DNA from 3 places in the Variovorax sp. LjRoot290 genome. Region 1 is predicted to be linked to each of the others. Evidence: predicted binding sites of a transcription regulator. Region 1 holds the regulator's gene; each other region holds the start of a gene.

Region 1 (2,262 bases):
CCCTTCGCCGGCATCGACCCGATCGCGGTGATCGAGATCCAGCGGATCATCAGTTTCCTGAAGGAACGCGGCATCGGCGTGCTCATCACCGACCACAACGTGCGCGAGACGCTGGGCATCTGCGATCACGCCTTCATCATCAGCGACGGGCATGTGCTGGCACAAGGCACGCCTTCGGAGATCGTCGACAACGCCGAGGTACGACGCGTGTACCTGGGCGAGCATTTCCGGATGTAGGGGACCGTACTTCGATGAAGCAAGGGCTCTCGCTGCGCGTTTCCCAGCACCTGGCGCTCACGCCGCAGCTGCAGCAGTCGATCCGGCTGCTGCAGCTCTCCACGCTCGAATTGAGCCAGGAAGTGGAGCAGATGCTCGACGAGAACCCGTTCCTCGAACGCACGGCCGAAGAGGCGCCGCGCGAGGAGTTCGGTCTCGAGGCGGCCGATGCGCCGGTGCGCGACGAAGACCGCCAGGCCGAGGGCGAGGCTGACTTCGTCCCCGGCTCGGCCGCGGCGCCGGCCGAGGTGGCGGTCGCCGCCAACGGCGATGCCGAAGCGGCTGCGCCCGCCGACAGCGAACCCGACTGGGAGGGCGACGGTACGGTCGACCTCGCGCCCGACGACAGCGAGTGGGGCGGCGATGCGCCCGCGCGCGCCAACAACCTCGGCGACGACGAGCGCACCGATGCGACCGAGCTCGCGCGCAGCCAGGAATCGCTGCAGTCCTTCTTGCACCGGCAGGCGCTGTCGCTGCGCCTGAACGAGAACGACTGCGCCGCGCTGCGCTTCCTGATCGAATCGCTCAACGACGACGGCTACCTCGAGGATTCGCTGCCGGCGCTGGCCTCGGGCCTCGCGGGCGACGACAACGACCAGTTCGACGAACTGGTGCATCACTTCCAGGTCGCGCTGGGCCTGCTGCAGAGTTTGGAGCCGGCCGGCGTCGGCGCCCGCAGCCTCGGCGAATGCCTGACCATCCAGCTGCGCCAGCTGGCGAGCGCCAAGGAGAGCGAGGAGGAGGCCCAGGTGCGCAAGACCGCCATCGCGATCTGCAAGCAGCCGATGGAGCTGCTCGCGCGGCGCGACTTCAAGCGCCTGGCCACGCTCACGCGCAGCAACGAAGACGAGGTGCGCGCCGCACTGCAGCTGATCGCCAGGCTCGAGCCCAAGCCGGGGCGCCGCTTCGTCGACGTCGAGCGCAACATCGTCGTGCCCGACGTGATCGTCACGCGCATCGGCCACGGCACCAACGCGAAGTTCCGCGTCATGCTCAATCCCGAGGTCATGCCGCGGCTGCGCGTGCACGACATCTATGCCGGCGCGCTCAAGCAGCACAAGGGCGAGGGCAGCCAGGCGCTGTCGCAGCGGCTGCAGGAAGCGCGCTGGTTCATCAAGAACATCCAGCAACGCTTCGACACCATCCTCAGGGTCTCCAACGCGATCGTCGAGCGGCAGAAGAGCTACTTCGTGCACGGCGAGCTCGCGATGCGGCCGCTGGTGCTGCGCGAGATCGCCGACGAGCTGGGCCTGCACGAATCCACCATCAGCCGCGTGACCACCGCCAAGTACATGGCCACGCCCTACGGCACCGTCGAGCTCAAGTACTTCTTCGGCTCGGCGCTCGGCACCGAAACCGGCGGCAACGCCTCCAGCACCGCGGTGCGCGCGCTGATCAAGCAGTTCGTGAGCGCCGAGGACGTGAGGAAGCCGCTGTCCGACAGCCAGGTGTCCGAGATGCTCAAGGAGCAGGGCATCGAGTGCGCGCGCCGCACGGTGGCCAAGTACCGCGAGGCGCTGCGCATCGCGCCTGCGAACCTGCGCAAGGCACTCTAGCGATGAGTCGCCGTCCGAGTCCGCTACCAAGCTGGATTCGCCTCGGCCTGGCCTTGATGGCGGTGCTTCTTCTCGCCAGCGGCTGCGCGATGCTGCCGGCCGAATTCGAGCGCACGCCGTCCAAGGCGATGCCCTTGTCCACCGGCACCGTGCTGGGCCGCATCGCCAAGGCCTCGCAGCCGGATGCGGACCTCAGCGGCTTCCGGCTCATGCCCAGCGGCGACTTCGCGCTCAACACGCGGCTCGAGCTCGCGCGCCGCGCCGAGCGCACGCTCGACGTCCAGTACTACCAGATCGACAACGACGAGACCGGCCGCTACCTGCTGCGCACGCTGCGCGACGCGGCCCAGCGCGGCGTGCGCGTGCGGCTCCTGATGGACGATCTCTACACTGCGGGCGAGGACGAGCTGCTGCTCGCGCTGGCCGCCAC
Region 2 (2,262 bases), 270 kb from region 1:
GGCAAGTTGGTTGGGCTGCGACATATTGGCATAGGGGCGAGCGCCATCTGAACCGACCGTCCAGACATCCAGGGTGCCGCGGTCGGCCGATCCCAGCCATTGCTGGAGTTGCAGTGCCACCGAAATGATCGCGGCGATACCAATGGCCGAAAACAAGATATCGCCCATCCAGACGGGTCGCCAGCCTTGCCACCGCTGGCCTACCATCAGAGCCAGCAGGAATCCCGCTATATACGCGCTGGCGATCCAGGCCTGCCCAGCAAACGGCAAAAGCCCGAAAGCATATTGCGCAAAAGGCAGCGGAACCAGAAGCGCGACGATCAGTACCAAGCCGTCCCAAATGACGACCTGCCGCGCCCGCACCATGACCACCAGCCCGATCAGCGCCAGCACCGTCGCAATCCAAGCGTCGCAATGAAACGAAGTCCATGGCTTCGAGTGATTGGGCAACAACCAAGCCAACGAGAGCGAGGCGGAGGCCATGGCTGCCCAGACGGGCGCGAGTGAGGTTTGGGACAGTCGATTCATCAAGCTAGGCGATATTTGAACTTCGCCATAAAAAAAAGCCCCGATTGGGGCTTTTTTTGTCAAGTCAGCTTAGATGCGACATTCATTGGGGACGTATTTGTTCTTCGCAGCAGCCGACACTTTGCACACCCACTTGATGGGGCCTGACGGCAGGGTACCGTTGACCAAAGCTACGCCATTGGCGGTCGGGGTCAGCGTGATGCTCAAAGCTCCTGCATTAGCAGTGGTTGTGAGCGAAATAACGCCCGTACCGATAGCTGTGGACATGACTTCGAGATTTTTCAGCCCCGATCCAAGTGCGATGTCGTCGACGCCAGCATTGAGAGAAGCGCCATTGGCAGCATTTTCACCAATGGTCGATTTTGCGCCAGATGCGATAACCAGTGCTTCAGTCACACGCGCACGCACTGTGTAGTCCTGATACGCCGGCAGCGCCACAGCAGCCAAGATACCGATGATCGCCACAACGATCATCAATTCGATAAGGGTGAAACCCTTTTGCACGTTGCGTGCGATGGAACGACGGTTCATTTCAAGAAACTCCAGTTGGTTGAAGGACCCGAGGAAGGCCCCCGGTGCGTTCAACCTCCGCAGCATCTGTGCCATCCCGGCTGCTCGCCTCTGAAGCAAACCTTGGTGTGCATTTGTTCACGCCGGAGTTACAACAGGTGACACAACCTGTTGCATATGCCACACGCGGGATGACAAATTTTGTCAGTCAACCACCCACAGTGGTCAGACCTGCAGCACCCCCGCCGCCTCCAGCCACCGAATGTCCCACCCCTTCGTGCCATGCGTCTGCGAGCCGTCGGCCAGCATGTCGATCTGGCTCATGATTTCTTCGGTTTCAGCCGGCTTGGTGTGCGTGATGTAGATCGGATAACTCTTGCCGGGGGCGATATGGGCCAGTTCGTCGGCCAAAGTCGCGGGCGACAAATGCAAGCTGCGCTGCGCCAAAGCCTGCTCCCGATTGCTAAAAGCCGTTTCAATGACCAGCATACCCACATCAAGCTGGTTCACCCGCAGCCAGAAGGCCGGATTACGCTCGGTGTCCCCGCTGAAAACCCAGTTCGGCCCGCCCTCGGCGCAGCGCACCGCGTAGCCGCAGGCCGGTACGGTGTGCACGGCCGGCAGCACTTCGATGTTCTTGAGCGCCCGGGTTCCCAACTCGAACTGCTGACCAACCACGATGTCATGAAAGCTCACAAACGGCGCCTCGCGACTTGGAATGCTCGCGAAATCCGGCCAAATGACGTTGTTGAACACATGGGCGCGCAGCGCCTCGATAGTTGCGCGCAGCGCATGCACGCGCAGCGGCTTGTTGCGGCAGCTGGCCACGGCGTCGATCATCAGGGGCAGCGCGGCGATGTGGTCCAGGTGCGAATGGGTGAGCACCACATCGTCGATGGCGGCCATTTCGTCCAAGCTCAGGTCGCCGACGCCGGTGCCGGCGTCGACCAGCAGGTCGCTGTCGACCAGGAATGACGTCGTGCGGCAGTCCTTGGCGATGGCGCCCGAGCAACCCAACACGCGCACCTGCATATGCGAGGCCTTTTGTTTTCTATTTGGTTTCGAACCGGGTTGCACCATCCCAGTTCTGGTCTTTGGGCTGCAACGCTATCGAGGCTAAACGCTGCGCGTACAGCTGGTAAAGGAATTTTTTGGCATCTACAGCCGGCAGTGGGGTCAAGCCTCTGGCCCGTACCAAAGCCTCGGCGCGGCCGGCCGTCGCTC
Region 3 (2,262 bases), 2.3 Mb from region 1:
GTCATCCGATCGCGGCATGATCGGGGGATGACTCCTCGTTTCTCGATTTGTGTTTATTGCGGCTCGCGCCCCGGCGAGCGGACCGAGTTCGCGGCCGTGGCCCAGGCGGTCGGCCGCTGGATCGGCGAACGCGGCGGCCAACTGGTCTATGGCGGCGGCCGCACCGGCCTGATGGGCACGGTGGCGGAGGCCACGCGCACGGCGGGCGGCCGGGTGGTGGGCATCATTCCGAAGGCCCTGGTCGACAAGGAGCTCGCCAACCCACTGTGCGACGAGCTGCACGTCGTCGACACCATGCACGAGCGCAAGGCCATGATGGGCGAACGCGCCGACGCCTTCATCGCCCTGCCGGGCGGCATCGGCACTTTCGAGGAACTGTTCGAGATCTGGACTTGGCGCCAGCTCGGCTACCACGACAAGCCGGTCGGCATCCTGAACGTTGCGGGCTATTACGCCGGCCTGCTCGAATTTCTTGCCCACAGCGTGCGCGAGGGCTTCATGGGCGAATGGCAGATGGGGTTGATACGAGCGGGCGGCGAAGCCCCGGCCCTGCTCGAAGCCCTGGTCGAGGAAGCGGGCCGCCATCCGCGTGGCGACAAGCTCGCCGAGATGCTCTGAGCGCCCTAGACGGCGGCTTCGTCCTCTTCGCCGGTGCGGATGCGTACCACGCGCTCCACATTGGTCACGAAGATCTTGCCGTCGCCGATCTTGCCCGTGCGGGCGGCGCTCACGATTGCGTCGACACAACGTTCGACATCGGCCTCGTTGACCACCACTTCGACCTTCATCTTCGGCAGGAAGTCGACCACGTACTCCGCACCACGGTAGAGCTCGGTGTGCCCCTTCTGTCGGCCGAAGCCCTTGACCTCGGTCACGGTGAGCCCGGTGACGCCAACCTCGGCCAGGGCCTCGCGCACGTCGTCGAGCTTGAACGGTTTGACGATGGCGGTGATTTGCTTCATACGGTCTCTCTTCCGGCGGTTTCGTTGAACTTGCTGGTAGGGTAGCGCCAATCCGTAACCCGCAGCGACGATCTCGTCGATGCTCTCGGCGTCCTGCATGTAGCGTGCCAGGATGCCGTCGCATCGGCCGTCTTCGCGAGTTGCCGGCGAGGCCACCCGCTGCGAAATTATGTCATTCGCCTTCGGAAGCCATGGCTTGTCGAACGCATTCCACGCCCGGCGACTGGGACTGATACGCTCGGCGCTCGATGCGCTCAGGTTCTTCCGCCGGCTTTTTCGGCTCCTTCCTTCCCTGGCTCCAGGGCCAAGCCTACCCGCTGCTGGTATTCACCACGCTGATCTGGGGCGCCAACGCGGTGGCCGCCCGGCTCGCGGTGGGCGAGGTGTCGCCCATGATGCTGACCTTCTCGCGCTGGATCGTCTGCTGCATCGCGCTGGGCCTCAGTTCGCGCCGCCAGATCGCGGCCCACTGGCGCAGCCTGCTGCCCTCGTGGCGCTACATCACCCTCATGGGCACGGCGGGTTTCACCGGTTTCAATGCGCTGTTCTACGCCGCCGCCCATCACACGACGGCGATCAACATCGCGATCATCCAAGGCACCATCCCGGTGCTCGTGCTGGTGGGCAGCCTGTTCTTCTTCCGTACCCGGATCAGCTGGCTGCAGCTCGCAGGCGTGGTGCTCACCATCGCGGGCATCGCCGTGGTGGCTTCGCGCGGCCAACTGGCCTTGCTCGCGGACCTGGCCTTCAACATCGGCGACGTCTGGATGATCATCGCCAGCCTGCTCTATGCCGGCTACGCGCTTGGCCTGCGCCGCCGCCCGCAAGTGCCGGCCATCGTGTTCTTCGCCGCCACGGCGGCAGTGGCCTGCCTCGTCTCGGTGCCGCTGGTCGCGGCAGAAATCGCGATGGGCGACTTCTTCATGCCGACGCCGAAGGGCGTGGCGCTGATCCTCTTCATCGGACTTCTGCCCTCCTTCATTTCGCAGATCAGCTTCATCCACGTAGTCGGCCTGATCGGTCCCGCGCGGGCCGGCGTCTTCCTCAACCTGGTGCCGATCTTCGGGCCGCTGCTGGCCGTCCTCGTGCTGGGCGAGGCGCTGTCGACCTATCACGCGGTGGCGCTGGCCCTGGTGCTTGGCGGCATCTACATTGCCGAAACCCTAGGCACACGCAAGCGTTGACGAGGCTCCTTTGACCAACCCTGTCATCCGCATTCACGGCGCGGCATCCGAGATCGATGCCGCGGCCTGGGACGACTTGCTGGCCACGCAGGCCGCGCCCTCCCCCTTCATGCGCC

Evidence for each region. The regulator sigma-54, encoded in region 1, starts transcription at its own class of promoters, with help from an activator protein. The targets are predictions, from matches to a motif close to TGGCANGNAANCTGCTTT.
Region 2: a site for sigma-54 is predicted at 1,116-1,133, ahead of ACSQ9A_RS27605 (pilin). Genes of this name have one in related genera too.
Region 3: a site for sigma-54 is predicted at 1,055-1,072, ahead of ACSQ9A_RS15185 (P-II family nitrogen regulator). Genes of this name have one in related genera too.

What each region holds. Positions count from the first base shown of each region.
Region 1 covers NZ_CAXURW020000001.1:5,328,288-5,330,549, reverse strand. Annotated here, with positions in the region: gene lptB (LPS export ABC transporter ATP-binding protein) at 1-237, shown strand, start outside; gene ACSQ9A_RS26325 (RNA polymerase factor sigma-54) at 252-1,832, shown strand; gene ACSQ9A_RS26320 (phospholipase D family protein) at 1,835-2,262, shown strand, end outside.
Region 2 covers NZ_CAXURW020000001.1:5,599,045-5,601,306, forward strand. Annotated here, with positions in the region: gene ACSQ9A_RS27600 (Wzy polymerase domain-containing protein) at 1-483, opposite strand, end outside; gene ACSQ9A_RS27605 (pilin) at 598-1,059, opposite strand; gene ACSQ9A_RS27610 (3',5'-cyclic-nucleotide phosphodiesterase) at 1,264-2,070, opposite strand; gene ACSQ9A_RS27615 (FHA domain-containing protein) at 2,261-2,262, opposite strand, start outside.
Region 3 covers NZ_CAXURW020000001.1:3,048,865-3,051,126, forward strand. Annotated here, with positions in the region: gene ACSQ9A_RS15180 (TIGR00730 family Rossman fold protein) at 28-618, shown strand; gene ACSQ9A_RS15185 (P-II family nitrogen regulator) at 624-962, opposite strand; gene ACSQ9A_RS15190 (DMT family transporter) at 1,211-2,146, shown strand; gene ACSQ9A_RS15195 (GNAT family N-acetyltransferase) at 2,157-2,262, shown strand, end outside.